4 regions of the Peribacillus asahii genome follow, and region 3 is predicted to be linked to each of the others. Evidence: riboswitches for the same ligand, from Rfam matches in the RefSeq annotation. Region 3 holds a riboswitch; each other region holds the start of a gene.
What was found. A riboswitch is a leader RNA that binds a small molecule or an ion and turns the genes downstream of it on or off. The one in region 3 is predicted to bind thiamine pyrophosphate.

Region 1 (8,150 bases), 1.1 Mb from region 3:
TTCCTGTTTTCTAAATACATATGTGCCTAACAATAACAAAACGGAAATTAGACATAAGGTGCTAAACAAAGGAACCATAATTTCATACGAATCTCCATTTATTACTTGATTTGCATTTTGTATCAGATTATAAGGTGAAATAGATTGAAGCGAATCATGCAAATATTGAGGAACTTTTGTAATCACAAGATACGTAACAAACGCAAGCAAACCACCTGATACAGAATTTTTTACAAAAGAAGAAAAAAAGATTGAAAGTGTAATAACAAATAATAAAATAGGTAGATACAACAAGGTGCCCAGAGCCATATCTCCCCAAATTAGTTTTTCCTCAAAAAGATAATTCGTATAATAACTTGTTATTGTCATTCCAATTAAAAAGCTTACACTAGCTAATAAGGAATAAGTGAACCATTTAGATAGAAAGTAGACATTTCGGCCGACTGGCTTAACTAAAACCATCGGTGCAATCGATTTATCTCTCTCACCAGAAATGGTTCCCATCGAAATAAGAATAAGAATTAATACACCCATCATTTCAAAATTCAAAAAGACGTTTGCCATAATTTCATGTGCAGTAGGCATCGGTATATCCACAGTAGCCCCTTTTGGTAATTCCCTCTCTAACAAGGTAGGAAGAAGCTTGATTGAAATTGGATACGTAATCATCAAAATAATCGATACAATCGGTACAATTAACAATTTATGTGAGCTTACTAATTCATTCATTTCTTTTTTTAATAACGTATAAAACATAGACACATTAACTCACCAACCTTAAATAAATATCCTCTAATGACGCAGTTTCAATTCGATAATTAATTAACGTCAAATTTTGATTCGTGATAAGTTTTGGTAACTGTCTTTTAGCCATCTCTAGTTCTTTCACTGTCACTTGGTATTCATTAAGATTCATTCGAACCGTTTCAATCCACTCTTGATTATTTAAAATGTGAAGAAACTCATGATTCGTCTCTAGCAGTTCAAATGTAATAATCGGGTGTGAATGCCTATTTTTTAATTCTGCTAAACTCGATGTAATCAGGATGTTCCCTTTATCAATAACCGTAATATGATCCGCCACTTTTTCGACATCTTCTAGAATATGACTAGACATAAAAATCGTCATATCTCTCTTTAGTTTTGAAATCATCTGTAATACTTCATAGCGTCCAACAGGGTCTAAAGCCGAAACAGGTTCATCTAAAATAAGCACTTTCGGTTGATTAATTAACGCTTGAGCCAAACCGAGGCGTTGTTTCATTCCTCCACTATATTCTCCAATTTTCCGATTTCGTGCTTCCCATATTCCACAATCTTTTAATAATGATTCCGTTCGCTCCGCAATCACTTCTTTAGACAAACCAAATAATTCTCCAACCCAATACATCCACTGTTTTCCAGTCATATGGTCAAAGAAAGCAGGATGTTGCGGAAGATATCCAAGAAGATGAGCAATCTTATCTTTTTCTTTCACAACATCAACACCTGCTACTTTTATTTCTCCAGATGTTGGTTTAGCGAGCCCCGCGAGCATTCTTAAAGTTGTCGTTTTCCCCGCACCATTTCCCCCTAAAAAACCGAAACAACCAAATTGATTGATATCTAAATTAATGCCTTTCACAGCGGTTGATGATTGAAAAGTTTTCACTAAATCTTTACAATAAATCATAAAAAAATTCCCCCATCTACCCTTTTTTCTTTCCAATCACTAAATACATAATTGGACCGATTATATTAATAAACAAAATTACTAATACCCAAATGAGCTTACTTTCTCCTTGTAAAGTCGATGCGTCCCGTTTCGCTACATCTAGTAAAGTAATAATGATTAAAATAAGCTGCAGCATGACTAATGGCAAAATTAACATAAAATCAAATGTTTCCATATGCCTCCACCCTTTCAAGCTTCATAAAGAACGCCTATTCCACATAAACAGCCGTACCATACGCAATAATCTCACATGCATTTTGCATGATCGATGAAGTTTCTAATCGAACGGCAATAATTGCATTAGCTCCTTTTGCCTTTGCATCTTCTGTCATCCTGCCAATAGCCTTCTGCCTCGCCTCCGTCATCATTTCTGTATATTCGTCAATTTCACCACCGACAATCGTTCTAAGCCCTGCCAGAATATCCTTTCCAATATGTTTGGACTGTACGCAATTCCCTCGAACAAATCCCTTTAATTCTGTAATTTCTTTTCCTGGTACAAAATCAGTAGTCACGATAATCATTTAATTCATCCTCCTCTTTTTTTCGCGAACGTTTAACTAATAAATAAAAGATAAGCGGCATAGGTGTTTGAATTAACCCAATAATGCCCCAAAACCAATAGTTCATTCCATTTTTTCTAGCGTCCGTAAACAAATAAATACTTTGAACGAGCAGCAGCAGGGCAACTATAGGCAGTATATATAAATCGACTTTACTCATGACGTACCCGCTCCTTTCCCTTCCTAAATTCATACCCTGTATAGCCAACTAAAGAAATGACAGTCGCAACTTGTAAAACGACAAATACATAGGGCTGTTGAAAAAACGCTGTAAACATCAGGCTAAGGATAATGATGGCTATCGTACTAAACAGGAGAAGATCCTGACGCCACTTTTTCCGTATTTGCTTTTTTTGTTGTGCAATTTTTTGTTCAAAAAAATTGACATCTGGAGTTGTAAATGAAAAGGATTGCTCTAATTTTTCAAAACTATGATTCATAGATTGTACAAACTCTGCTTCAGTTTTGCTCGACTGTTTTTCCGACGGGATATTGTCCTTTGTCATCTTCATTTAACTCCTTTCTCACCATTTGAATTCCTTTATGAACACGGGACTTTACCGTTCCTTCTGCTATTTGCAGCATAGCGGCAATTTCTTCGTACGAATACCCATAGTAATGTTTTAGCAAAATGGGGATTCGAAAATCATCCTTTAACTTTCCTAATGACTCTAACATCATGTGCCAATCTTCATTAACGGATTGTGCCTGCCACCGAATCATCCTTAACGCTTGCTCCTGCTTTTGCCACGATTGTTCTCGTTTTTGCCTTCGTTTTTGATCGATATATAAGCGTGTGGCAATGGAAATCAGCCATGTTGAAAACTTCGATTTTCCATTGAACTTCGCTACATGTTCAATCGCTTTTGCCATTGTATCTTGCGCTAAATCTTCTGCCTGCTCAAGGCTATATGTTAACTTAATTAAATAATGAACAAGAAACGAATAATTTTGTCGAAACAACTGAGCTAACGCGTACTCATCTCCCTTTTTTGCAGCAGTAACCCACTCTCTTTCTTCCATGCTCTCCCTCCCTCCGCCGCTTCGATTTATTATTATGACGTTTTGCTTTCCAATTTCGTTCACTCGATTTTTAAAAAATTTTTAAATCAGAAAAAACACTAAGCGAAATCTTATAGTATAAAAAGCTTTGACAAACTGATAATAATGATGTAAATTACCCATTAGACGAACATTTTTATTTATTGTTAATTAAATATTCGTATTTAGAGGTGTAAAACATGGATAATGTGTTTGATTATGAAGATATTCAATTAATTCCGGCAAGATGTATAGTACAGAGCCGTTCTGAATGTGATACAACGGTAACTTTAGGGAAACATACATTTAAGTTACCTGTAGTACCTGCCAATATGCAGACTATTATAGATGAAAAGATTGCTATTTACTTAGCAGAAAATGGCTACTTTTATGTGATGCATCGCTTCGAACCAGAGAAGCGAGTATCTTTTATTAAAGATATGCAATCACGAGGATTAATCGCATCGATTAGCGTTGGAGTTAAAGATGAAGAGTATGAATTTATCCAACAATTAGCAGAGGAACAGCTTGTGCCTGAATATATTACGATTGATATTGCACACGGTCATTCGAATGCAGTCATAAAGATGATTCAACATATTAAAAAATACTTACCTGATAGTTTTGTGATTGCTGGAAATGTAGGCACTCCAGAAGCAGTAAGAGAATTAGAGCATGCTGGTGCGGATGCGACAAAAGTAGGCATCGGGCCAGGAAAGGTATGTATTACAAAAATTAAAACCGGATTTGGAACAGGTGGTTGGCAATTAGCTGCACTGCGTTGGTGCGCAAAGGCAGCAAGCAAGCCGATTATTGCTGACGGAGGAATTCGTACACACGGCGATATCGCTAAATCGATTAGATTTGGTGCAACTATGGTCATGATTGGTTCATTATTTGCTGGACATGAAGAATCACCAGGAGAAACGTTTGAGAAAGATGGGAAACTCTATAAAGAATACTTCGGTTCCGCTTCAGAATTTCAAAAAGGCGAAAAGAAAAACGTAGAAGGCAAGAAAATGTTCGTCGAGCACAAAGGTTCTTTGCAAGATACATTAACAGAAATGGAGCAAGATCTTCAGTCCTCTATCTCTTATGCAGGTGGAAATAAGTTAGAAGCAATCCGCAATGTAGATTACGCTATCGTTAAAAACTCTATCTTTAACGGTGATAAAGTGTATTAAAAGCTTTTAAGCACCCTGGATAGTCAACCATATCCATATGATTTTTTCATACCAAGCTGAGCGAGAGACTTTCATACTTGCTCAGTTTTTTTCATAGATTAATTTGTGGCTCATTTAAGCCACAAATCAAATGGAACAACCATATTCACGAACACTTAAAAATTAAACGATAGAAAAAGCCGGACCTATAACAGATCCGACTGAAGATTTAATACGCTTTTCTTATTAATACATTTCTTGCCGTTGAATAAAGCATGGCCACGATAATAGCAGATAGTACAAAGCATCCTAGCATATACGTGCCGTTATAAACGAGCGAGTAAAGCGCGACTGGTTGGCCTGGCGGCGCATACTCTCCATAAAGAATAATACCAGAAGCAAAATGACATAAAAATCGTAAAAAGCTTCCTAACAGCACTCCGCTTATAATGTAAAAGTTAGCTTTCGAATAGTTCCCTTCCCTTAAGCTCACATTTACCTTATTCACATATACACCAGCGAACCCTACCACTCCAAAAGCTAAGAAATAATCTATAATCCATGAAGCAAAATGATACGGAATGGCTCCCGTTATAATTTGCAATCCTCCTAATAAAACTCCAGTAAGGACTCCGCCTTTAACTCCCCAACGAAAGGCCATTAGAAAAACAGGAACCATCGCAAGGGAAATAGAACCTCCTTGCGGCCAAAACCTTCCCATAATCGCACCTGATACAAAATCAAGCAGCAACGCCAAAGCAGCAAAAATCGCTACTTCCACTAAAAATAGTGTTTTATTATTCATTATACTTCCTCCTTCTCCTATTTAGAGAAGCGTGATGAGCTGCCCGTATTGCTTTTTTTCCAAATAAAAAAGCAATACTAGGGCGGTAATGGATGGCCCGTATTGCTTTATATCCAAAACCACATCCCTACGCTAGCATTAACTAACAGGTTCATAGGGTCAGAACTCATTCGCTCACTCTCAGCCTCTTCGGCTCCCCTTGTGGACGTATTTAATTTTTATCCTAGGTTAGAATATACTACTAGTTTATTCATAAAACAAGTACTAATCTTTTCTCCCTTCCTAATTAAGGATGTATTTTTAGCTGTGACCAACTTATTTTTAGCCCATCAATACAAATGCAAAGATACAATTTAGATGGATGAGGGAGACATTGTTGCTATAGACCCACTACGGTTTCATTTGATATCGTTAATACGCAAGTTTGCAATGGGGGTACAATCATGGATACAGATCAAAATTCTCTTTCAGCTGAAAGAGGGGCCTATATTAGTATCATCGCTTACATATTTTTAGCATCGCTGAAATTAACGGTGGGCTATTTTGGTCACTCCAAAGGCTTATGGGCTGATGGATTAAATAATGCGACCGATATTGTCGCTTCGGTTGCCGTATTAATTGGATTAAAAATTTCAAAAATCCCGCCAGATAAAAACCATGCATATGGCCATTTGCGTGCAGAAACAATCGCTTCTTTAATCGCTGCTTTTATCATGATTACGGTCGGTATTGATGTCATTACCGGTGCTATTGAAGATTTTTTTACAGAAGATACTCAATCACCAAGCATATTGACAGCAATTACAGCATTATTCTCCGCGGCGTTTATGTACGGTATTTATCGTTATAATGTAGCGCTTAGTCGAAAAATAAACAGCGCTTCTATTTATGCGGTTGCACAGGATAATCGATCGGATGCACTCGTTAGTGTAGGGGCTTTAGTTGGAATTTTAGGAACCTATATCGGCATCGCATGGCTCGATGGAGTCGCTGCTATCGTTGTCGGAATTATTATTTGTAAAACAGCTGTCGAGATTTTCCTAGACGCTTCCCACTCCTTAACCGATGGCTTTGATGAAGAGTTATTACAAAAAATTGGAGTGACCATTTCAAAAACAGAAGGCGTTAAAGACATGAGCGCAATTAAAGCTCGTATGCATGGAAATGAAATTCTTGTTGAAGCAACCATTCATGTAAACCCGCTTTTAACGGTTATCGAAAGCCATGAAATCACGGTTCAAGTCGAACAAAACTTACTATCGGAACATAATGTTAAATATGCAATCATTCATATAGAACCTTATACGACTTCACAACAGTAACCAACAGCTATTTTGTTGGTTACTTTTTTATTGGCTCTATTATATGACTTTGTTGATTACTGGCTTATTATTGAATACAACCTTTTTACTAGTTATAAAGACACAAAAAAACGTTTTTTTAGAATTTTTGCATAATTTTCTTTAGAAGTTAAAGGATTTTCGTTTCCTATTAGCGAAATAGGAATAATCAACGAAAAAAATCTTTTCCTGTCAATGGAGGGCGAGATGCTATTTAATAACGCTACAGCAATTGATTTCTTAATGGATCATAAAGATCGTATTATTAGCCAGTGGACGCAATTCTCCCTTTCCGGAGAAAAAGTCGAACATTTTTTCAAACTATTTATAGAAAAAATGAAAAAGCAGCAATCAACGCTTGAAGAGTGCTTAGATTCATTATCGGAAAATATTGCGACAGAACAATTTCTTCAGATTATGAGTATGGAGGAATTCACTAAAACGATTACAGCTGGAAGATCCATTATAATAGAAGAAGTACTTACTTTACATTTAACACCCTGTGATTCACTTCGTCTCATTAATGAAATTAACCGTTCACTCGATCAATTGATTCAACAGACCATTACTTATTACGCAAAATTACAAGCAAAATCGCTAGAAGAACAGTACTATTTCATTAGTCAGACACATAAAGACCGCTTGACTCTGCTCGGTCAAATGACATCTAGCTTTGTTCATGAATTTAGAAATCCATTAACATCCATTATGGGATTTATCCAATTGCTACAATCGGAACATCCAGAAGTAAAATATTTAGATATTATCTCAAGTGAACTTAATCAACTAAACAGTCGAATCACACAATTTCTAAATTTATCAAAGAAAGAAAAAGCAAGTGAATATATTGATTCCTTTTCTATTTCAAAGCTTGTCGATGATGTTATTGAATTTCTTTACCCAAGCATATTAGAAGCGAATGCTACCGTTTCGTATGCCATTCCAGACGATATAATGATTAGCGGCTCTAAGGAAGAAATACGTCAAGTATTGTTAAATATTATCTTAAACGCACTAGATGTCATTCCCACAACCTCTGTACCGACTATTACTATTTCTGGTACACAATCTAGAGAAGGATTACTCTTAACGATTGCTAATAACGGTCCAAAAATCCCAGACGATGTATTGCCAACTATTTTTGATCCTTTCGTCACCACCAAAACAAAAGGAACTGGACTTGGCTTATTTGTTTGTAAAGAAATTATTGAAAAACATGGCGGCTCTCTTACATGTAATTCTTCAAATTTCTTAACAACCTTTACGATTCATCTTCCTATTTGAAGGTGAATTTTTTTATGGGCATTATTTCATAGAAGGATACTATTGATTTTTTAATGGAATGAATCCTATTTCCGTATACTAATATTAACTTTCCATTAGGCTATGAATAAGATTTAACGAAGCTTTCAATTAAAATGAATAAGCGATAAAATAATAAATAGTTGGAACTACTTTCATACCGTTATTGAAGCAGAGGTATGATTTTATAAATTTTATTGTATTTTGGGAGGTGACTGAGAT
Region 2 (8,150 bases), 1.3 Mb from region 3:
AGTAGCTGTTGATTTTAGGGAGTGTAACTGCGCCTCTAACTGAAAGGCAAGTTGGAAGCGAGTTTTCTAATATATTAGAAAATTATATTGGAGGAAGTATGGATGGAAAAGAAGCGCATCGTTGTCAAAATCGGAAGCAGTTCGTTAACGAACTCCAAGGGGGAAATTGATCAATTTAAATTTTTAGATCATATTCAAGCAGTTGCGGCATTGCGAAAAGAAGGGCATGACGTGATTCTTGTATCATCTGGTGCTGTTGCGACCGGATTCCGTAAGCTAGGTTACCCATCACGTCCGGTTACGTTAAAAGGGAAACAAGCAGCCGCAGCCGTCGGTCAAAGTTTATTGATTCAATCATATATGCAACAATTAGGGCAGTTTGGCATTAACGCCGCCCAAATTTTATTAACAAGAACCGATTTTTCAAAAAAAGACCGTTATAAAAATGCCCATGCGACTTTGTCAGAATTAATTGAACGCGGCATTTTACCAATTATTAACGAAAATGATACAGTGTCTGTTGAAGAATTAACATTTGGGGATAATGATATGCTTTCTGCTCTTGTGAGTGGGCTTATTCATGCCGATCAGCTTATTATTTTAACGGACATTAACGGCTTATATGATTGTAATCCGTTGACGAATCCGGATGCTAAGAGAATCGATTATTTAACAGAAGTAACGGATGATTTGCTGCAAGTAGCGGAAGGAGCCGGCTCAAACGTTGGGACAGGCGGGATGCAATCGAAATTATTAGCTGCGAAAACAGCACTGTCTTTAGGTGTAAAAGTCTTTATTGGTAAAGGAGAAGGCCGTGATAAGCTTCTGCGAATTTTAGCGGGTGACGGTGACGGGACGTATATTGAAAATGACGTGCTTACAACCGTAAATAATAATAAGCAATGGATTTCGATTCATTCGGAAGTGTCAGGAAAAATCTTCGTTGACGATGGCGCAGAAACAGCCCTAATGTTGAATGGCAGCAGTTTATTGCCTGCCGGTATTTATGACATTCAAGGAGATTTTGAAAAAGGGGACGTTGTTGAAGTGTTTGGTTCAAGCGGATTGCTTGGCCGAGGAGAAGTTCTCTATTCTGTCGATGAGCTGAAACTAGCGATGGGAAAACGGACAGACGAGCTTGTGATGTCAGCAATTGAAGTGATTCATCGAGATAAATGGGTGAAAGCCTAAATTAAAAAGGGGGAGTTAGTAATGAGTGAAGTCATTGTAAAAGGAAAAGCGGCCAAAGCGGCAAGTTATAAAATGAGTGGGAAGACGACAGAAGAAAAAAATGAAGCATTAGCAAAAATTGCGGATCAATTATTGGCAGATAAAGATTATTTAATAAGTGAAAATGCAAAAGATTTAGAACAAGGAAAGAAAAATGGTCTGCCTGATTCGACATTAGATCGTATTATGTTAAACGAAAAGCGTATTGAAGATATGTCAGCGGCTATTCGTTTACTGATTGACTTAAAAGATCCAGTCGGTGAAAGCTTAGAAACAATTGAGAAAGAAAACGGCTTGCTTATTAAAAAAAATCGTGTTCCAATCGGTGTGATTGGTATGATTTATGAAGCGAGACCAAATGTAACGATTGATGCGGCTACATTATCATTAAAAACAGGAAATGCGGTTATTTTACGAGGAAGTTCGTCTGCAAGCTACTCTAATCAAGCGCTTGTTAGGTCGATTCATAAGGCATTGGCGCAAACATCTTTACCAGTTGATGCGGTTCAATTAATGGAAGATACAAGCCGTGAAACAGCGAAAGAATTATTTCATTTGAATGAATATTTAGATGTGTTGATTCCACGCGGAGGCAAAAATTTAATTGATACTGTTGTTCGTGAATCGACTGTACCTGTTCTTGAAACGGGAGCCGGTAACTGTCACATTTTTATTGATGAATCAGCTGATTATGAGATGACAGAAAATATTGTAATCAATGGAAAAACACAGCGTCCATCTGTATGTAATGCCATTGAAAGTTTGCTCATTCATGAAAGCTGGTTTACTAAAAATGGGACTGACTTATTAGCCGTTCTTCACGGTAAAGGAATTGAACTATACGGAGATCAAACGGTCTGTACTGCTTTTCCAGAGGCGAAGCAAGCAACAGAAGAAGATTGGGCAACGGAATATTTAGCGCTAAAATTGAGTGTGAAAATTGTGAAGGATGTTACAGAAGCTGTTGAGCATATTAATCAGTATGGTACGAATCATTCTGAAGCCATTATCACAACAAATGAGGAAAGTGCAGCCATTTTCTTAAATGGAGTCGATGCAGCCGCTGTTTATCATAATGCTTCTACCCGTTTTACTGATGGGTTTGAATTCGGTTACGGTGCTGAAATTGGGATTAGTACGCAAAAGCTTCATGCGCGTGGACCAATGGGATTACCTGCTTTAACATCTACTAAATATTTTATTTATGGACAAGGACAAATTCGCGGATAAGTGGATAGTTGATGAACGAGATTGAGTGAAAACCTGTACGCTACTTTTGGTACAGGTTTTTTTGTCTTACACTTAACGGGCAGTAAGCCCCCCACCTCCAGCTTATGAAGAAACAAAGAAGATAGGTGGGGGACAACTGCCCTCATCTAGTTGCGGCTCCTAGCCCCTCGAGGTCATAAGCTGCAATGCTTTGTGGCAAACTGCGCCACGCCGCATTTCATCTTATGCTTGTCGGGGCTGAACAGTCGCCTCGCTTTTGTAGTAAAGGCCCAATTGGCTAACCATTAGTGGGTGATAAAGGAACTCCCCTTTGATGGAAGTTTCACTTTATGATTGCATTCTACAAAAAGAAAGGGTATTCTTTGTATAAAAATAGATGATATCGGGAGTCTGTGGAATCAGGCTGAGAGTACGGTTAATCTACCGTAGACCGTTTGAACCTGTTGGGTCATGCCAGCGTAGGGAAGTGATAAGGGGATTACTCTGTATTTTTGCACTTTGCGTACGCAAAGTGCTTTTTTGCGCTATTAGAAAATAAATGGCTACATTGAAAGGAATGGGTAAACATGATGACTCAAAAAGAAATGATTGAATCGACAGTTCAATTTATTAATTGTAATGAATCTTCTGAGGAAGATTTTAATCAGCAGGCTTTACAATTATTTCGCTATCACTATCAATATAACATTCCTTATCGAACTTTTTGTTCTCAAAAAGGAAAAACACCGCGTACTGTGAAAACTTGGAGAGACATCCCGCCAGTACCGATTAATGCTTTTAAAGATGTTACTTTGAGCTGTTGTGATCCGGAGCAAGCGGAAGCGGTTTATATGACAAGTGGTACAACACAAGGAATTAGAGGTAAACATTATCATCCAACATTAGACATATTTGATAGGTCGATGATTAAAAATTTTCAAGAAAGATTTATGGGAAATACCGATAAGATTCGGATGGGAATCTTATTTCCAACAGAACAGGAGATGCCTAATTCTTCTTTAGCTCGTTATTTAAAACTCGCAAAAGAAAGGTTTGGGACAGAAGATAGCCGTTATTTTATACAAAATCACAAGCTTGATGTGGAAGGCTTACAGAAAGAGCTGAGGAATGCTGAAGTAACTGGAGAACCTTATGCTCTTTTAGGTGCAAGTTATAGCTTTGTTCATCTTTTAGAAGAACTAGAGCGTGGGAATCAAACTTTTACTCTACCAAAAGGAAGTAAAATTCTTGATACGGGCGGCTTTAAAAAACAATCTAAAGAATTAGAGTTGGATGAGTTCTATCAGTTGCTTTCTACATATTTAGGAGTCAATCGTTCAGCGTGTATCAATATGTACGGCATGACCGAGCTGAGTACACAGCTGTATGACAATGGAAATCAATCTGTGCCTGCTGTTAAGTCAGGACCAAGTTGGATTAAAACGCGAGTCGTAAATCCGTTAACAGGTGAAGAAGTAGCAAAAGGAGAACGCGGCGTTATTGTTCATTGTGACCTTGCTAATATGAATTCTGTTTCTACGATTTTAACAGAAGATGTTGGTGTTGAAGTGGAAGGCGGTTTTCTGTTATTAGGAAGAGTGGAAGGAACAGAAGCAAAAGGCTGTTCGCTAGCGATGGCAGAATTTTTAAAGGCTTCAAAGGGACTGGAGAAATGAGAGAAATCGCTGGATATATTCCGAATATAGGAGAAGAATCATTTGAGACAAAGGTGCTTCTATTCGAAAGAAATCAGGAAACAATAGAAGTGGAGATTCCGATTCTTACACATGAACAAATGAGCAGGTTAATTGACAAGATTAAGCATAGCAGTCGTAAGGTGTTAAAATCTTTTTCTGTTAATGAGTTAATGAACATCATTGATGAAGCGATACATAGACTTCTAGAGCGTGATTCATCTTATCGACAAAAAGCTGAAAAAGTATTACCGATTGTAACAGGCTATGATGAAGAAATGATAAGGCTTGGTTTGACTTCTTATTTAAAAACGTTTCGAAAACATGAACTGCAGCGTTTTCTTGTTGAAGATTTAGGAAATCCATTGTTGTTGGATGATTTTCAACCGAGAGTAAAAGGTGGATTTTCGAAGGCTTTTAGTCCGGATTTAATTACGCATATTTGGTCAGGGAATGTGCCTGGTCTTCCTTTATGGAGCTTTATATCTAGTTTGTTAGTGAAAGCAGGGAATATCGGGAAGGTATCGAGTGCTGAGCCATTATTTGCTGGCTGGTTCGCTAAGCTTTTAGTGGAAATAGAACCAAGATTAGCAGATTGCTTTGCCGTTCTTTGGTGGAAGGGCGGAGAAGAAGAGAGAGAACGCTTTATTTTTCAGCAAACAGATATTGTTGTCGGGTATGGGGGCAATGAAGCGATGGAAGCTTTACGAAGTCGGATTCCAATCACTAAAAGGTTTTTACCATTTGGACACAAGCTAAGTTTTGGGATTGTTTCAAAGACGTCTCTTGATTCTCTTAAAGCTTTGCAGGCAGCCCATTTGGCTGCTTTGGATGTGATGCGCTATGACCAACAAGGCTGTTATTCTCCACATGTTTTCTATGTACAAAAAGGAGGAAATGTTTCTCCAAAAGAATTTGCTAGATATATAGGTCATGAACTAGAGGCGTTTAATAGAAGGTTTCCGAGAAGAAAACTATCAATGGCCGAATCGATGGAGATGGCCGCTTGGAAAAATAAAGAAGAAATGAACCTGTTCTCGAATCCAAATAATGAAGTATTAGGCAATAACCAAAATGATTGGACTGTTGTTTTTGAAGATTCCGATCTTAGCCTTACACCAAGCAGTTTAAATCGTGTTGTAAAAGTGAAAGAGTTTGATCACATAGAAGAGGTGACGAAAGGCCTTCTCATGCATCGGGATTACCTGCAAACGGTTGGAATCGCTGCTAGTCCGTCTGAATTGTTTCAATGGTCTCATTTACTAGGGAGTGTTGGTGTGACTCGAATGACGGCATTGGGAAATATGACATCTCCAGAAGCTGGATGGCATCATGATGGCCGCTTTAATGTACTGGATTTAATTAATATGGTTGATATCGAAGCTTCAGCTGAACAATTAAGTGAAGAGTTGGCTCCCTATGCAGATTAGGAGGTTAGCAGATGAGTTTTTTAACAATTGAGGATTTGACTTATAGCTATCAAGAGAAGACAACTGTGTTACATGGAGTGAACTGGTCTATTGAAGAAGGGGAATTTCATTGCTTTCTAGGGAAAAGCGGCTGTGGAAAGACAACGTTATTAAAGCTTGCAGCGGGCTTGCTTCCATCTCATTCAGGAATGATTCGCTTTAAAGGAAAAGAAGTAATAGGGCCGTTGGATGAATGTGGTTTTGTGTTCCAATCTCCTACCTTATTAGAATGGAAAACAGTGCTAGAAAATGTGTTGCTTCCGATTTCGCTGAAAAGAAAGATTACGCAACAAGATCGACAGTATGGGTTAGAAGTATTAGAGATGGTTGGTTTAACGACTTATTTAGATCGTTATCCTACTCAATTATCTGGAGGACAACAAAGTCGTGTTGCTATTGCGAGAGCGTTGATTCAAAAACCAACGATGCTGTTTCTAGATGAACCATTTGCTGCTCTGGATGCTATTACAAGAGAAGAACTACAGGATGATTTGTTGAAAATTTGTAAGACCCGTCATACAACGGTTCTTTTTATTACGCATGATATCGCAGAAGCCGTGTATTTGTCAGATCGGATTGCAGTCATAGATCAAGGCCAAATCATTTTTGATACTGCTGTAAAATTAGAAAAAGAGAGAAATGTAGAAATGAAATACGCGCCGTATTTTAATGAGTTGTGCCTGACGTTACGACATGTATTGGGAGGAAATAAGCGATGAAAAGTCTCCCTTTATACTCAATTCTATTATTTATTATGTTCCTCATCATTTGGGAATATAGTGCAAGCTTTATGTCAGAGCTTGTTTTGCCGGCTCCTACGGTTATTGTTACGACTTTAGTAGATGGTCTGCAAAGTGGATACTTTATTCCACATATTTTGCGAACACTATCAGAAGTGTTGCTAGGTTTGGTAATTGGCTGTGTCGGGGGATTTATCGTTGGGGTGATTATGGGTGAGATTGAATTTTTAAGAAAGCTTCTTTCTCCTTATATCATTGCGAGCCAAGCTGTTCCTAAGCTTGCTTTGGCCCCTTTATTTATTCTATGGTTTGGTTTTGGCATGAAATCGAAAGTCATAATCACTGCCCTGATTTGTTTTTTTCCATTATTGGAGAATACGATTACAGCGATTCAGTCTACGAATAAACAAAAACAAGAATTATTTCATATGCTTCGAGCAACACGCTGGCAAACCTTAATTCATTTAAAAATTCCTAATGGCCTGCCAGGGATTCTAGCCGGACTTCGAGTGGCGGTTGTATTAGCCGTAGTAGGGGCTGTTGTTGGCGAGTTTATTGGGGGAAGCGATGGATTAGGAGCGCTCATCGTCGCGTCGCAAGGGATGATGGATACGCCGTTAATGTTTGCTGTGTTAATTTTATTAACTGTGATGGGCATGGTTTTATATCAATTGATTTATGTATTAGAAGTTACTGTACTAAAGAAATATATGAAGGAGAATAGAAAATGAAAAATAGATGGTTAGTCACGATTTTATTATGTATGACCGTATTGATGTCAGCGTGTGGTGCAAAGGATGAAAATAAGGGAACAGCGAAATCTGATTCAACAGACGTCCAAACGATTCGAGTAGCGAACTGGAGTAAGCCACTTACAGAACAAACGAATCTATTAGTCGATGAGAAGAAGCATTTCTTTCAAGATAAAGGCCTAGATGTAACTGTTATTCCTGGTGCAGGCGGTGGCGATGCGATTAAAAATATTTTATCTGGGAAAGCAGATATCGCTTTTACTGATCCAGGTTCACTATTTTTCGCATTAGATAAAGGTGAAAAGCTAAAAGTTATTTACAATATTTATCCGCAAAATGTATTTAACATCGTATCACTAAAGGAAGCTAATATTAACAAACCAGAAGATTTAAAGGGAAAAACAATTGGCGTTTATAGTCTATCAAGCGGAACACGTCAAAACTTATTAGTGTTATTACATCAGGTCGGTCTTTCAGAAAATGATGTAAAAATTGTTGAGACAGGTCTTTTAAACTTTGCCCCATTAATGCAAGGGCAAGTGGATGCAACAGCTGCGACTGATACGGGACTAGTTGTTGGACAAGCCAAAGGTTTAGAGGAAGTCAATGTGATGAATGTGAAAGACTATTTAAATGTACCGAGTGATGTATTTGTTGTAACAGAGAAAGTATATCAAGAAAAGCAGCAAGAATTGAAGGATTTCTTGGAAGCTTATCGTAACAGTGCACAATGGATGATTGAGAGTCCGGAAGAAGCGGCTGCTTTGGCTAAAACCTATGCAATCGATGGGAAAGATGAGCAACAAAACTTAGAGATTATTAAACTGCGTAATGCTTCTAGCGTATCTCCTGAAACAAATCAACATGGTTTAGGAGCGCTTGATGCGAATATCTTGCAGGATGGTGCGGATACGTATCAAAAATTAGGATTGATTAAAGAAAAGCTTAATATGGATGAGGTAGTAGTTGATACATTACTTCCAAAAAAATAAAGGAGAACATACATGGGGAAATTTAGTGGAAAAGTCGTTCTTGTTACGGGCTCCAGCCGAGGAA
Region 3 (8,150 bases):
CAATGACATCATGCGGACCTGGAGTTGGGTCAGGTACATGACCTATTCTTAACGGTTTTCTTTGTTCAATAATTTGAGCAGCTCTCATATGCTTGTCCCCCTTAATTACAGTATTTACATATTGTTAACGCCTTCTTTATCAAAGATATTCCGCAAGTCCTTTAAACATGAACAAAAAACTTTCTTCGACAAACATAATTAAACCCTGCCTGTTTTTATATATAAACGGGCAGGGTTTCTATTTGGCTTCAACTGCGAGATCCGTAGTCATCACGTCCTTTTTCATTAACTAGCTTGATTATCATATTCATTCAATTGTTCTTTCGTTAAGTGTGTTACAAAATGATAAAAAGTCATCGACTCCATTCCGTAATTTTCACATGCTCTTTTATAGCTTTCATATGCTTCACGATACGTTTCCATCTTCGTCCCCTCCTGTTGTATAACAATTTATTTAAGTTATATAAAATATATAACAGAATCACTACTGTGTCAATACATTTCCGAAAAATAAAAACCTGTTATATAACAAATTTATCGATCGATTTTTACCATTATCCCTCTTTTTAATTACCATAAATTACTGATAGCGTTTAGATCTAACGTGAATTAAGATTATATTCGAATGTACATTTTTAAAATGTGTTACTATCGCTTCATCTGGAAAACTTATAGTTTCATTGTTTGTTATCTTATATCTCACTTTATGTTGTCATTAAAAATTATGGATCGACACAGATTCCTGGATTCTTCCCAGACCTATATATTAATGATAAATTCAACAATGCCCTAGATTTACAGTTTTATTCGGCTAAATACAATGAATTAGATACCATTGTGGAGCTTGCTAAAGGCAAAACTTTAAGTGGATATTTGACTTATCAAGTATCGCCAGGTAAAAAATTAGAATTAGTGTATAGAGATTTTAACAGCTTTGATAGCATGACATTTTTTGGAACCAATTAATACAACTCATTCTACAATCTGGAAAAAGACTGATCACAGAATGCTAGTGATCAGTCTTTTATTATTTATTTCCCCTTATTAATGGCTAAGGTTTTTTGCAACACTATGTATTTTCGCGTTAACAAAGTCAACTGCGACAAACACGATAAATGAAATCACGATGGGTAACACAACGATAGGCATACCGAGTACAATTCCAATTTCCGCTTCTTTAAAGTCTTTATCATTTATAGGAGCAGAAAACTAAGGTGTATTTTTCTACCATTTTTTTAAAATAACGAAAGGAATTTCACCTAATAATAGCGAATATTTAAAGTTATAAATTATTGAAAGTTCGGTGCAACTATGTCTTTAATAACAAAAGATTTGTTAATTAACTTCTTATTTACTATTCTTCCGTTATTTTTAGTACAAATGATTTATTTTGCCAAATATTCTTATAGATTTGAAAACTTCAAAAGAAGGACATTTGCCATTTTTCCTATCGTCTCCCTTATTCTTTGCATGATATTCCCTGTTGCTACAGGGCCTTATTATGTATGGGACCTTCGTTGGATTCCCTTTATCCTTGGTTGGTTATATGGCGGATATAAATTAGGAATTCCTTTATTATTCTTAATGTTATCCATTCGCTTTTGGCTAAATGGCGATAACGGCTTTTATATAGCCTGTATTACTTTCTTTTCTTTTTCTATTGTACTATTCTTTATATCCAAATATTTTTCGCAATTTTCCGTGAAATATAAAGTGATAATAAGCAGTTCGCTAACTTTTATCGGCTTAATGATCTCCCTGTTGGTATCTGAGCAACTATTTAACATAAACAGAGGAGCAAATCTATGGACACAATATATTTCCATTCAAATCATTGCAATGGTGTTTACGAACTTACTGTGGGAAGTCATCCAAGCAAATTTTCAAGTATTACAAAAGTTAGTGAAAGCTGAGAAATTACAAATGGTGAGTCATCTAGCAGCTAGTATTTCTCATGAAGTTCGTAATCCCCTCACCACAAGTAGAGGATTTATCCAAATGCTATCTGAAGAAACCTCTGACCAAAAAAGAAAACAATATACAGAAATTGCATTACAAGAATTAGATCGAGCCACAGAAGTAATCAATGATTATTTAACATTTGCTAAGCCCGCACTTGAAAAGGAGGAAAAGATCCATGTTGCAGAGGAGATTCAGCATGTCATCAATATCATTACTCCTTTAGCTAATATGAACAGCATACAAATTAAACTATCTTTATTAGAAGATGACCAATATGTCGTTAAGGGCGAGCGTAAAAAGTTTCAACAATGTCTAATTAATATGTTAAAAAACGGTATAGAATCTATGGAGGTTAACGGAAAATTGCACGTCATCCAAACCAATAATCAGGATACGATTCAAATCGATATTCGAGATGAAGGATCAGGTATGACACAAGAACAAATCAATCGCCTTGGGGAGCCCTATTTTACAACCAAAGAAAAAGGCACAGGGCTTGGAATGATGGTTTCTTATAGTATTATTAATCAAATGAATGGTCAGATTACAGTCGTAAGTGAACAAGGAATAGGAACTTGCTTTTCTATCAAGCTCCCTATTTATCAATAAATTTTTTTAAAATTTTTGTTGTACACCTTCTAGATTTATGATATTTTAAATATAAATTTTAAAACTATTTAGTTAATTCACTAGGGGATCCCTTGATAAGGGCTGAGAATAAAGTAGTTACTTTTAAACCCTCATAACCTGAACAGGTTCGCACCTGCGTAGGGAAGTGTTCGTTATTCTTTGTGCTTATTTGTGTACAAATAACAAAACCACTTTCCTATTTAAGGTTAGTGGTTTTTTTGCGTGCACTACTTACTAGTAAAAAGGAGTAAACGAATATGAAACTGATTGCCGTAACAGATGATTCACATACGGTTGACGCGCTGACAAGTATTATTTCTTCTATTCAAAATATTGTTGATTATGTCCATATTCGTGAAAAATCAAAAACGGCTCATGAAGTTCTGTCACTCATTCAGCTTTTAGAACAAGCAGATGTAAACAAAGAAAAACTCGTCATTCATGATCGCTTAGATATCGCGTTACTCACACAAATGTCAAATATCCATCTTCCATCACATAGCCTCCCTATCCAAAAAGTGAGAGAAAACTTTCCGCACTTACGGATTGGTCGTTCGATTCATTCTGTAGAAGAAGCAAAACAAGCGGAAACAGATGGAGCGGATTATGTGTTATATGGACATTGTTTTGAAACAGATTGTAAGAAGGGACTAACGCCAAATGGCATACATACTATTAGCAACATGAAACAAGCACTAAAAATCCCTGTATATGCCATAGGTGGAATTACGCCAAATCGAGTACATGCTCTTCAACAACTAAAAACAGATGGCATTGCGGTTATGTCGGGCATTTTTTCTTCACCAAATCCCTATGCATCCGCATTAGATTTTTCAAAATTATGTAAGGAGAATTCATGTGAAAACAAATTATGAAGTAGCTATTATAGGCGGTGGAATTATCGGCTGCTCAATTGCCTATTATTTAGCGAAAGAACAGATTGATGTTGCTGTATTTGAGGAAAAGCAACTAGCTAGTAAATCGACAAGTGCAGCGGCTGGTATGCTAGGTGCTCATTCAGAATGCAATGACCTTGAGATTTTCTATCCTTTTGCAAGAAAGAGTCAACTAGCCTATTTTCAGCTTCAAGATGAGCTAAAAGAGCTAAGCGGTATCGATATTGAGTTAAGAAAAGGCGGCATTTTTCAGCTCGCTTATTCAGAGGCTGAAAAAAGTGAGCTAAACTCTACCATCTCCCTCCCTACCGTCAGATGGTATGACAGAGATAATGTACGCCATGAAGAATCTTCTGTTTCAACGAATATTATCGGAGCCGCTTTTATTGAAGATGATGTGAATGTCTTACCTAGTTCTGTTTGTCAAGCATTTGGAAAGAGTGCTCAAGTATTAGGGGCATCGGTTTTTGAACATACATCGGTTTTCTCGATTGAAAAACAAGACAGTTCCTATACGATTAAAACGAACAAAGGAAATTTCCAAGCTAAATATGTCGTTGTCGCAAATGGTGTATGGAGCTCTAATTTTTTCCATCAGCTTGGTTTAACCAATACGCTTACTCCCGTCAAAGGCGAATGTGTATCAGTTTCAAGTGAAAAGCCGCTTTTAAAGCATACATTGTTTCATGAACACTGCTATATTGTACCTCGAAACAACGGCAGACTTGTACTTGGAGCCAGCATGGTCGAAAATGATTGGAATGAACAAGCAAGTCTTGGCGGCATCGAGAAGCTCATTGCTAAAGCAAAAACGATGCTCCCGTCCATCATCGATATGAAAATCGAGTCCTTTTGGGCAGGGCTTCGTCCACAAACGTTTGATCAAAAGCCATTTATCGGTCATCATCCTGATGATGACGGCATTTTATTCGCCACAGGGCATTATCGAAATGGCATTTTGCTCGCTCCTGCCACAGGACAAATGATTCGAGATTTTATTATGAAAAAAGAAATAAGAAAAGATTGGATGGAAGCCTTTAAAATCAATCGCCAAAAGAGGTGAAATCATGAAGTCGATTCAATTAAACGGAAAAACTATTGAACTGCCAGAAACCGTACACTGTATTCAGGATTTACTTGAATTATATAAACTGGAAAACCGCATTGTTGTCGTAGAAGTAAATAAAGAAATTATTTATAAAGAGCAATACACAGCACAAGCATTATCAGATCGAGATACAGTAGAAATTGTTCATTTTGTAGGAGGAGGATGATAATCATGTTAAAAATAGCTCATCACACATTTCAATCAAAACTTTTACTAGGAACAGGGAAATTCCCTTCCTTTGAGGTTCAGAAGCAAGCCGTTGAAGTTTCTGGAACCGAGATTTTAACGTTTGCGGTTCGCAGAATGAATATTTTTGAAGAATCTCAACCAAACTTTCTTGAACAATTAGATTTAACTAAATATAAACTGCTTCCAAATACAGCTGGTGCCAAAACAGCTGAAGAAGCTGTTAGAATTGCTAAACTAGCAAAAGCTTCGGGCTTATGCGATATGATTAAAGTTGAAGTAATTGGTTGTGACAAATCTTTATTACCGGACCCTGTTGAAACACTAAAGGCTTGCGAAATGCTGTTAGCAGAAGGGTTTATTGTCCTGCCTTATACGTCTGATGATGTTGTATTAGCTAAAAGGCTTGAACAACTTGGAGTTCATGCAATTATGCCTGGCGCATCGCCAATCGGCTCTGGAAAAGGACTCATCAATCCGTTAAATCTTCAATTTATTATCGAACAGTCTTCCGTCCCTGTCATTGTTGATGCCGGTATTGGTTCTCCAAAAGACGCTGCGTATGCGATGGAGCTAGGAGCAAATGGCGTTTTACTTAATACAGCTGTTTCAGGCGCAAAAGACCCTGTCAAGATGGCACTGGCTATGAAACTAGCGATTGAAGCCGGACACCTTGGCTATGAAGCCGGAAGAATAGCAGAGAAAAACTTCGGTGAAGCAAGCAGCCCTACAACGGGGATGGTGACTTCTTGATTAATCGCTATCAAAAACAAGCATTATTTTTAGGTAATAATGAACAAGAACAATTACAACAAGCACATGTACTCATTATAGGAGCAGGTGCACTAGGATCAGCTAATGCAGAAATGCTTGCACGAGCAGGTGCCGGGACCATTACGATTGTGGACCGTGATTATGTCGAATATAGTAATTTACACCGACAACATCTTTATACAGAAGCAGATGCGATGAATAAGCTACCAAAAGCAGTGGCAGCCCAAAATCGTCTGCAGCAAATAAACAGCGAGATTACTATTAACAGTCATATTGTCGATATCAATGCCTCTAATATTGAAGCATTTGTCCAAGGTCAATCGATTATTATTGATGCAACGGACAACTTTGAAACAAGAATGGTTGTAAATGATGCCGCTGTTAAACAAGGCGTCCCCTTTATATTCGGTGCCTGTGTAGCTAGTTATGGTCTAACTTTTTCTATCATTCCAGGTAAGACCCCCTGTTTACATTGTTTAATGAGCCACTTGCCCCTTGATGGCATGACGTGTGATACAGTTGGCGTTATTGATCCAATCGTTCAAATCATCGCATCGTTTCAAGTGACACAAGCTTTAAAGTTACTCACTGGTCACGAGCTTGTACCAATGCTTCAATCAATCGATATTTGGAAAAGTGAAAAAGCGGACATTACAATCGCTAATATGAAAAATAAACATTGCCCGACATGCGGTGAGAAAGCGACCTATCCATATCTATCATTTGAAAACCAAACAAAAACAGATGTTTTATGTGGTCGAGATGCCGTGCAAATTCGCCCAGGTATCTCCCTTACGCTCTCACTAGATCGCTTGAAAGAAAGCTTACAATCGTTTGTTACTCAAGTGACGGTCAACCCTTATTTACTATCATGTACATTTGAAGACTATCGAATCGTTATATTTAAAGATGGTCGTGCGATTATTCACGGCACACATGATTCGAAAAGAGCACGAGTCGTATATAATCGAATCATTCAATGTTATTCATTATAAAGACTTTATAATAATGAGGTAAGTGTCTATTATAAAAGATAGATACTTACCTTTTTACATTTATCGATACTATCTTAATAAAATTATAGTATGATAGAAAGCGAATATTATTGTATGACATGTATTTAAGTCCCTATGAAAGGAAGCTTGCTTTGATTGAAATTTTACTTTTAAACTTTCTTTTTTTACTTCTTCCCGTTTTAACATTTCTTATTTTTTTTGAAAATACATTACCGGCTAGGCATCATAAATTCATTTATATTTTACTTTCAACTGCTTCCATGTTTTTATGTATGGCCTACCCTATTAAACTAGAAGTAGGATTTATTTTTGATTTACGCTTCGTCCCTTTTCTCATTCTCGCACTTTACAATGGATACAAAATGGTGTTCCCACTTTATGTAGTACTTAATATTTATCGATTCTTTATTGGCGGAGAAGGTGTTATACAGTCGTTCTTGTTCTCTTCTGTTATTTTTATAGTAATTCCTTTATTCAAAGGAAAATTCATTCAACTACATTCAAAAAACAGGGTCTTATATGCAACAGTAGCAGCTTTTTTTACTATGTTCCTGTACCTTCTTACCTTAAGTTTTCAAGTGCCAATCAATCAAGAATTTTGGGAATTAACATTCTACGCTATCATTACTTACAGTATTGCAATAATGATTATTACTACTTTAATAGAAAAAATTATCGCTAATATGAAAGAAAGAGAAACGTTTATTCATTCAGAGAAGTTAAATATCGTGAGTGAATTATCAGCTAGTGTAGCTCATGAAATAAGAAATCCACTGACTGTTACAAACGGCTTTCTCCAATTATTAAATACATCCAAAACGATAAGTATGGAGGAAAAGAAGTACATTGAATATTCCTTACTTGAATTAGAACGTGCCGAAAAAATCGTGAGTGATTTTTTAGTTTTCGCTAAACCGCAATCGAACAATATGGTTTACTCTAATTTTAAAGCAGAAATAGAATATGTAACAAACGTCATGACGCCCTATGCAAATATGCATCATGTTGCTATACAAGTAAATTTTAATAACTCCTTATATAAAACATTTGATATAAATCAAATTCAGCAATGTTTAATTAATTTGTACAAAAATGGAATCGAAGCAATGAAAAAAGACGGCGGTACTCTATATATCGATGTTTCAGAACGAAAGAAAAAGATCTTCATCCAAATTAGAGATACTGGAACGGGAATGACAAGTGAAGAAATTTCACATTTAGGGAAACCCTATTATTCTACGAAAAAAGAAGGTACAGGACTGGGTATGCTTATGGTATACAGTACAATCAACAAAGTGAACGGGAAAATTGAGGTAGAAAGTGAAGTTGGACAAGGAACCACTTTTCTCATTACCGTTCCTGTTTGATACTGCTTTCTATTTTTAAACGTCATTAGCTTTTATTACCGATGAAAATGTGCTATAACATATTGAACAGTTCTTATTGCTACAGAACTCGAAAGGATGGCATATATGTTAAATGATTTTAAAAAATTTGCTTTAAAAGGAAATGTTGTCGATCTAGCGGTTGGGGTTATTATTGGAGCCGCCTTCGGTAAAATTGTCTCATCTCTAGTAG
Region 4 (8,150 bases), 1.2 Mb from region 3:
TTCGCCGCTTCAGGGGAATGATTTTGTAAAAAGAGCGGGACATCTGCAATCGTTAGCTCTTTCGTCTCAGCTGTATTAATCATATATTCAATTGCATGCTTTAACTCGCGTACATTTCCAGGCCAGTGATAGTGCAATAACAGATTAAGTACGTCATTGCTTATTCCTTCAATATGGCGACGGAGCTTTCGATTAAACTCCTCGATAAAGTGCTCACCAAGAAGAACAATATCTTCCGGGCGCTTTCTTAATGGCGGTAGTTCATAGCTTAATATATTTAGGCGGTAATATAAATCCGGTCGCAGCTGACTCGCTTCAATGGCCTTCTTTGGTGGAACATTCATGGCCGCAATTACACGTACATCCACAACTGTGCTTTTGGTACCGCCAATTCTCCGAACGACCCCATCTTCTAATACGCGCAATAGCTTAGCTTGTAATTCGATTGGCATCGACTGAAGCTCATCTAAAAATAACGTTCCTCCATTCGCTAATTCAAATAAACCTTGTCGTTCAACAGCTCCTGTATAGCTTCCTTTCGCTGTGCCGAATAATAAAGATTCCAGCAGCGATTCCGGGAGTGCAGCACAATTTTGTGCGATAAATGGTGACGTTCTTCGAGGCGAAGCATGATGAATGCTTTGAACAAACAGCTCCTTCCCAACCCCGCTTTCGCCATACACCAATATGGATGAGGAAGATTGTGCCGCTTTTTTCCCTTGCGAAATAATTTGTTGAAAATCAGGATTATTCGTTAATAAATCAGAAAATGTATATACCGTACTATTCGCTTGTGCTTTCTTGGGCTTTCCTGATGCTTGAATATCTATTAAGCGCTGCGACAGCTCCTTTAAACTTGAATAGTCTTTCGCAATTTCAACGGCACCAATAAGCATATCATCGACATAAATAGGTAATGTCGAACTAACCGTTTCAATTTTTTTACCATGAATATTCATATAAGACTGCTCTTTGTGATAAATTGGTTTTCCTGTTTGAATCACCTGAAGTAACGTAGAGGATTTTTCCGTTAACGATGGAAAGGCTTGCAGTAATGGAACGTTCAGTACTTCAGAAACTTTCATTCCATCATTCGCTGCAGCGACTTCATTATAAAAAATGGTGTTCCCTTCTAAATCAATTACATGAATACCTTCATCAATACTTGCCAAAATGGCTTCTAAAATTTTTTCTGAATAAGATGCTGACAAGGTCCCCCTCCTTCATACGTTCTTACTAGATATATATGAAGAAATGCTGAAAACTTGTCAAAAAGCTGCCGATATTTCAGCACTCAAACACTGGACTTTACCCACATATTCATGTCCTCCAGCTTGTCAAAAATATAACAGTTATTCGCAAGGCGCCCGCGGTATTCATAGCCTTGTTGATGAAGCGCAGCATTCATCCCAAATGAAAGCGCTCTAGCAATCGAATATACGCAATATATTTCCTGGGCAAGTAACTCCTCTTCTAATTTGACAATCAAATGCTTCATCAAGCCAAACTGCCGATGTTCGGGCAATGTCGCACAGTCGGTAATTTCCGCATTATGATAAAAACGGTTTATTTCAGCCGAAGCAGCACTTATAATTTTCCCTTCATACGTATACACATAAAAAACTGTATCGCCTTTTATACATTTTTGAATATATTCCGGATCATTCATCGGCGTTGGATACACTTCGAATACCGCCCGATACAGCTCAGCAAGCTTCGTTGCATCTGTTACTATCGCCTTCCGTACTTCATATTCTCGCGGAGGGCTTGATAATGTGACATGCTTTGGTAACGCAGCTACATTTTGAATGATTTCATCTTCTTTTATCCAATGTTCATTCGCTCTTCTCTCAGCGGAAAAGTATTTCACAAGAAAATGACAATCGCTGCCCAGATAAAACTTATCAATCATTGCTTCATATACAAAACCCTGCATCATTAAGTCGATTATATTTTCCTTACGTATCTTAAAAATCAGTTTTTCGGCAGAAATCTCAGCTACTGCAAGAAGGGCTTCCTCTACACAGCTAGCGAAATGACCAAGGTAGTCTTCTACACGCACCCGCTTATTAAACCAATCCATTGTCAAAGTAATGGAATAGCCTCGTTTCTGGATTTTTTTTTCGAATATATCTAGATTCATGATTGTTTCCTCTTTTCCTATCAAAAGCTTCTCTTTCACTAAAGAATCAAATTCTCATAACCTCTGCTATATCATTACACATTTTCTGCAACTTCGCACCACTCTAGAATGGTGAGCGCAATAATTTCAGCGGCGGCCATCATTTTATCGACTTCAATATATTCATTCGTATCATGCGCCAGCTTCGTTTCTCCTGGTCCGAACACTAGCGTCGGAATGTTTCCTACTGTTGATAAATACCCGCCATCGGTTCCCCATGGTGATGCTTCAACAATCGGCTCCACTCCTTGCACGTTCTTAAAAGCGTCAGCAACCGTTTTTAAAAGGGCATGCTCTAGGTCCATGCTTCCCGGAAGCCACCTCGCTCCAAACCATTCGATTTCTATTGGCTTTGTGCGAAACCAAGAATCTGTTTGATTGAGCCTTTCAATCATCGTCTCCAGTGAGTCTTTCGCTGCCTCCATCGTTTCCGTTGGGGCAATACCAAATCGTCCTTCGACAATAGCTGTCTCTGGAACCGAAGATGGCCAATTCCCACTTTCCATTTTTCCAATATTAATGGGAATCGGAATCGGTATTTTTTGATAAAGAGGATGCTGCTTCCATTGCTGATTGCGTTCATTCTCTAGCTTTTTAATCTCATGTAAAACATTCGTCATAAGATCGATCGAACTCTCTCCTTCATATCTTGTACCGCCATGGGCAGACTTTCCTTTCACAATGAGTCGAAACCACATCGATCCTTGTTGAACAGGAAATAACTTTAAATTGGTAGGCTCTGGGATAATGGCTCCATCTGCCTTATACCCTCGTAAAATCGCTGCTAATGTCCCAGCCCCTCCACTTTCTTCTTCAATCACACTTTGAAATATAAGATCACCCTTTAACGGAATATCTAAAGCCGTAATTGCCTCAATAGCTAATAATAAAGCAACATTTCCGCCTTTCATATCAGTCGTTCCTCGCCCGTATACTTTGTTTTCTCTTAAAATCCCGCTATACGGATCATCATCCCAACGCGCATGATCTCCTTCTGGAACAACATCAATATGACCATTTAAAATCAGAGATTTGCCGCCGCCTCTGCCTTTCTTAACAGCAACAAGATTTGGATTTCCTTGAAAATTATGACGATCACAATAAAAATGGCGATGACTGCGTAACGTTTCATCACCAATTTCCCATAAATCTATAGCTAAGCCCAATTCACGGCATTTTTCAACAACGATGGCTTGGGCACCTTCTTCCTGATAACGTTTACTAGGCTCTTGAACAAGCTTTTGTAATAGTTGAATCCCATTTTTTCGATGCTCTTGTAACCACGTTGAGATTTGCTGCTGATAGGCCATTTACATCACACTCCTTATTTTTGTAGGATACGGAGCTGTTCGGCAACATCAAATGAGGCTTCTGTTCGCTTTCGTACTTCCTCTACCGTATATGGTTCATACAAATCAGTTAAGATTAATCCTGTTTCCCTTACCGAAAAAACACCTAAATCGGTAATGACCATATGGACACATCGTTTTGCTGTTAACGGTAACGTGCATGTTTTAAGTAATTTCGATTGACCGTTTTTATCCGTATGATTCATCAATACAATCACTTTGTTCGCTTTTGCTGCGAGTTCCATTGCGCCCCCCATCCCTGGAACCCTTTTCCCCGGAACAATCCAATTCGCTAAATCACCTGCCTCACTTACTTGTAGCGCCCCTAAAATCGTTACATCAACAAGTCCACGTCGAATCATTCCAAATGCAACAGCACTATCACAATAAGATGCCCCGCTTTTCACCGTAATCGGATAACCTCCAGCGTTACATAAATGCTCATCCGCCTCTTCATACGGTGGGGAATGGCTGATTCCAACAATTCCATTCTCTGCATGAAACATGACGTTATGACTTTTGGGCAAATAATCTGGAACGAGTGATGGAATGCCAATCCCTAAATTGACAAGCATACCATCAGAAATTTCCTCAGCAGCACGTTTGGCTAATGTTTGTCGAATACCGTCTCCCATGCCCATTTCCAATCCACTCCTTTCGATGGAACGATATAATCAACAAATGCCCCCGGAGTCACAATATGATCTGGATTTAAAGCACCCAGCGGTACAATTTCATCCACTTCAACAATCGTGATGGCTCCTGCCATTGCAATAAGAGGATTCGTATTGCGGGCACTTTTATCAAACACTAAATTGCCATACGGGTCACATCGTTTCGCATACACAATTGCAATTTCAGCCGTTAATGCGGGTTCAACAAGATACTTCTTGTTATCTAGTGCTACTACTTGTTTCCCTTGATTAACAAATTCTGCATCTAATCCGATATCTGTTAACACCCCGCCAAGCCCCATCCCCCCTGCTCTAATTCGTTCAACAAGCGTGCCTTGTGGCGAAAACTCAATCTCTAGTTCACCATTCTGCATAAATGCACCGGCGTTTGGATTCGAGCCAATATGAGATACTATCATTTTGCGTGCCCTTTTTGCCGTAACAATTTTTCCTATTCCTATATTCGGAAATCCTGCATCATTGCCGATAAGAAGTAAGTTTTGAACGTTTGTTTCTAAAATCAAATTTACTAGCCCTGGCGGCGTGCCGACCCCGCCAAATCCACCGAATAAAATGGATTGATTATCTTTAAATAACGGCTTAACTTGATTATATGTACAGATTTTCCCGAACGTATTTTCTACCATCACATCACCCCTATTAGAATATGAGCCTACTACTGAAAAAATCCTAATACTTTAACAGATTTTTTCCCTCACACTTAACGGGCAGTAAGACCCCCACCTCAAGCGTATGGAAAACAAACAAGATAGGCGGGGGACGACTGCCCTCATCTAGCTACGACTGCTAGCCCCTCGAGGTCATAAGATGAAATACTTGTCTAAACTGAACAGTCGCCTCGCTTTTGTAGTAAAGATTCGATTAGTCAACTAACCATCAATGACAATGAAGGAACCCCCTCACTTTATTAAACAATATTATTGATAACGTAATTTGGGCTCACACATCTTTCAGAAAAGATGCATAGAGAAAAACTTAATTTATTAAAAGAAGAATACTCTATATCAAGAAATATGCTAAAATAATAGATAGAATGTAAATAGTAGGGGAGCTTGCACATGTGGGCTGAGAGTAAGCGAAATGTAGCTTTAACCCTTTAACCTGATTTGGATAATGCCAACGTAGGGAATCGAATGTCATAAATGGTAGTCTATGAATGCGATGCACCTTTTTGGTATATCGCATTTTTTCATTTCAATTAGTTAGTAGATAAATCAACCAACGGAGGAGTATCTATATGTTTGAAAATATTTTAGAAAATGTAGCTATGCAAACACCTTTAGTACATAATATTACCAATTATGTAACGGTCAACGATGTGGCTAATATTGTCTTGGCCTGCGGCGGATCTCCTATTATGGCAGATGATTTAACCGAAGTAGAGGAAATTACGAGTATTTGCAGCAGTCTCGTCCTTAATATTGGTACGCTCAATGCACGAACCATTCTCTCGATGATTAAAGCAGGGAAAAAAGCAAATGAACTCGGTCTTCCTGTTATTTTAGACCCTGTCGGTGCTGGTGCTTCTAAACTAAGAACAAATATGACGTTTAAACTACTAGAAGAAGTGAAGTTTTCCGTTATTAGAGGCAATATTTCTGAAATTAAAACGATTTACGCAGGAAGTGGATTAACAAAAGGTGTCGATGCGGCTGAAAGTATTGAAGATGAAAATATAAATGAAATTATTCAACTTACAAAAGATTTAAGCATTGGAACAGGTGCTGTTATTGCTACAACAGGCGCTACCGACCTAGTTGTTCACCACGAAAAAGCGTACATCATTAAAAATGGGCACCCAATGATGTCGAAAATCACCGGATCAGGTTGTATGCTCTCTGCTGTAATCGGTGCTTATTGTGGAGCCAATCCAGAGCAACTAATAGATAGCACAGCCGCAGCTGTCTGTGTAATGGGACTTAGCGGCGAACTTGCTTATCAAAAAACAATAGCTACAGGTGGAGGCACTTCAAGCTTTAGAACGCACTTCATTGATTATGTAAGTAAACTTGATTCTTCTCTATTAAAGGAGGGCATGAAAATTGAAAGTAGATAAACAATCTATGCTTTTGTATGCCGTAACAGATAGAGCTTGGCTTGGAGAACAGTCTTTAGCTGAACAAGTAGAACAAACGATTCAGGGCGGGGCAACATTTATTCAGTTACGTGAAAAGAATCTACCTTATGAGGACTTTTTAAAAGAAGCACAGCAGATAAAAAAAATAACAGAGGCTTATAACGTTCCATTTGTCATCAATGATAATGTAGAAGTCGCCATTGCATGCGCTGCTGATGGGATTCACATTGGACAAGACGATATGGATCTATCAACAGCAAGAAATATGATTGGTGGTGACAAAATACTTGGTGTATCGGTTCAAACCGTTGAACAAGCCCGTCTAGCTGAAAAAGGTGGAGCAGATTATGTAGGTGTAGGTGCTGTTTTTACGACTTCAACGAAACTCGATGCTACTGCACTACCCTTGCGTACTTTAGAGGCTATTTGTCAAAGTGTTTCCATTCCTGTCGTTGCAATTGGTGGAATTAATGAAAAAAACATTTTACAACTAAGCGGCAGCGGTATTGATGGAGTTGCTGTTGTTTCAGCGATTTTTGCTAAACAAGATATCAAAAAAGCAAGTCAGGAACTGCTTGCTCTCTCAAAGCAAATAGTCAATCACGAAAATAACTAGATTAGAGGGATGGATAATGAAAAAAGTATTAAGTATTGCTGGTTCCGATAGCAGCGGCGGAGCAGGCATTCAAGCTGATATTAAAACGATTACCGCTCACAAAATGTACGCGATGACTGCTATTACAGCGCTTACTGCTCAAAACACAACAGGAGTAGATAGTGTACTAGAGGCAACACCTGAGTTTGTAGGACAACAACTAGACAGCATTATGAACGATATCTTTCCAGACAGTGTGAAAATAGGTATGGTGTCTTCCCCGCACATTATTGAAGTGATTGTCGAAAAACTAAAAGAATACAAACCGAAGCATATTGTTGTCGATCCTGTCATGATTTCAACAAGCGGCAGCCCATTATTAAGTAAGGATGCAATGGATGTTCTTATTACAAAGCTTCTCCCGCTTGCAACTCTGATTACACCAAATATTCCCGAAGCCGAATGTTTATGCGGCGGGATGAGGATTGAAACAAAAGAGGATATGCAAAAAGCCGCTATTCAAATAGCCAAACATTATCAAGGAAATATCCTTATTAAAGGCGGCCATCTCCTAGATAGTGCCGATGACTTACTGTATAGTAATGGCCAGTTCACCTGGTTTACAGGTGTTAAAATTGAAAATCCTAATACACACGGAACAGGTTGTACTCTTTCCTCCGCCATTGCTTGTAACTTAGCAGATGGACACGATGTCAACATGAGTATTCAGTATGCGAAAGATTATTTAACTGGAGCTCTTCAGGATCAGCTGAATCTTGGAAAAGGAAATGGCCCGCTCAATCATTGTTATAAGATTTAATATAAGTACTTACTGTTTAGATGTTTAGCATTTCCCGACAGAAGACTCCCACTTCACGCATTAGCTAAGGACTTGGGAGTTGAAAGAAGGTAGTAGATTAAGATAAGCGATACAGACAAAATCTACACTAAGCTCAACGCTCGTTTGTAGAAAGGGAAGGAAATGAGCAAAAATAAAAAGGTTGCCAGTCAATTAGTTTTCACTAATTTTCTGGACAACCTTTTCTTCATAATTAATAGGGATCCGCTTCGTGGCTTTTCTTTACAGCATCCTCTGTTGCTTCGTTCGCAGCTAATGAACCTTGACCAAATTTCGAGCTGCCTGCTTCTCGGCCTGGAACTTTGTTTTCCTTCCTCAATTCTTTCATTTTCTCTGCGATACCATCCTTTACACGGCGACCATAGTCTTCATCGGCTTGTGTAAAATGCTCAA

Region 1: linked by a shared signal. The riboswitch ahead of thiT (energy-coupled thiamine transporter ThiT) and the one ahead of tenI (thiazole tautomerase TenI) in region 3 are both predicted to bind thiamine pyrophosphate.
Region 2: linked by a shared signal. The riboswitch ahead of BAOM_RS15825 (LuxE/PaaK family acyltransferase) and the one ahead of tenI (thiazole tautomerase TenI) in region 3 are both predicted to bind thiamine pyrophosphate.
Region 4: linked by a shared signal. The riboswitch ahead of thiM (hydroxyethylthiazole kinase) and the one ahead of tenI (thiazole tautomerase TenI) in region 3 are both predicted to bind thiamine pyrophosphate.

The regions. Positions count from the first base shown of each region.
Region 1 is NZ_CP026095.1:845,664-853,813, reverse strand. It holds gene BAOM_RS04305 (ABC transporter permease) at 1-756, opposite strand, end outside; gene BAOM_RS04300 (ABC transporter ATP-binding protein) at 764-1,672, opposite strand; gene BAOM_RS04295 (PLD nuclease N-terminal domain-containing protein) at 1,689-1,889, opposite strand; gene BAOM_RS04290 (YbjQ family protein) at 1,924-2,238, opposite strand; gene BAOM_RS04285 (sigmaY antisigma factor component) at 2,219-2,437, opposite strand; gene BAOM_RS04280 (YxlC family protein) at 2,430-2,783, opposite strand; gene sigY (RNA polymerase sigma factor SigY) at 2,737-3,300, opposite strand; gene guaC (GMP reductase) at 3,519-4,502, shown strand; gene thiT (energy-coupled thiamine transporter ThiT) at 4,711-5,286, opposite strand; TPP riboswitch at 5,394-5,496, opposite strand; gene BAOM_RS04260 (cation diffusion facilitator family transporter) at 5,730-6,608, shown strand; gene BAOM_RS04255 (sensor histidine kinase) at 6,834-7,910, shown strand.
Region 2 is NZ_CP026095.1:3,209,652-3,217,801, reverse strand. It holds gene proB (glutamate 5-kinase) at 103-1,191, shown strand; gene BAOM_RS15830 (glutamate-5-semialdehyde dehydrogenase) at 1,213-2,460, shown strand; TPP riboswitch at 2,833-2,942, shown strand; gene BAOM_RS15825 (LuxE/PaaK family acyltransferase) at 3,027-4,115, shown strand; gene BAOM_RS15820 (acyl-CoA reductase) at 4,112-5,563, shown strand; gene BAOM_RS15815 (ABC transporter ATP-binding protein) at 5,575-6,321, shown strand; gene BAOM_RS15810 (ABC transporter permease) at 6,318-7,073, shown strand; gene BAOM_RS15805 (ABC transporter substrate-binding protein) at 7,070-8,086, shown strand; gene BAOM_RS15800 (SDR family oxidoreductase) at 8,099-8,150, shown strand, end outside.
Region 3 is NZ_CP026095.1:1,915,773-1,923,922, reverse strand. It holds gene BAOM_RS09330 (zinc-dependent alcohol dehydrogenase family protein) at 1-88, opposite strand, end outside; gene BAOM_RS24305 (hypothetical protein) at 286-423, opposite strand; gene BAOM_RS09320 (ATP-binding protein) at 1,312-2,571, shown strand; TPP riboswitch at 2,644-2,753, shown strand; gene tenI (thiazole tautomerase TenI) at 2,850-3,467, shown strand; gene thiO (glycine oxidase ThiO) at 3,451-4,551, shown strand; gene thiS (sulfur carrier protein ThiS) at 4,556-4,762, shown strand; gene BAOM_RS09300 (thiazole synthase) at 4,768-5,535, shown strand; gene BAOM_RS09295 (ThiF family adenylyltransferase) at 5,532-6,551, shown strand; gene BAOM_RS09290 (sensor histidine kinase) at 6,704-7,939, shown strand; gene mscL (large conductance mechanosensitive channel protein MscL) at 8,045-8,150, shown strand, end outside.
Region 4 is NZ_CP026095.1:3,114,060-3,122,209, forward strand. It holds gene BAOM_RS15345 (sigma-54 interaction domain-containing protein) at 1-1,211, opposite strand, end outside; gene ablB (putative beta-lysine N-acetyltransferase) at 1,295-2,143, opposite strand; gene BAOM_RS15355 (peptidase) at 2,218-3,492, opposite strand; gene BAOM_RS15360 (3-oxoacid CoA-transferase subunit B) at 3,507-4,172, opposite strand; gene BAOM_RS15365 (CoA transferase subunit A) at 4,139-4,852, opposite strand; TPP riboswitch at 5,261-5,371, shown strand; gene thiM (hydroxyethylthiazole kinase) at 5,464-6,282, shown strand; gene thiE (thiamine phosphate synthase) at 6,269-6,919, shown strand; gene thiD (bifunctional hydroxymethylpyrimidine kinase/phosphomethylpyrimidine kinase) at 6,936-7,718, shown strand; gene BAOM_RS15385 (catalase) at 7,951-8,150, opposite strand, start outside.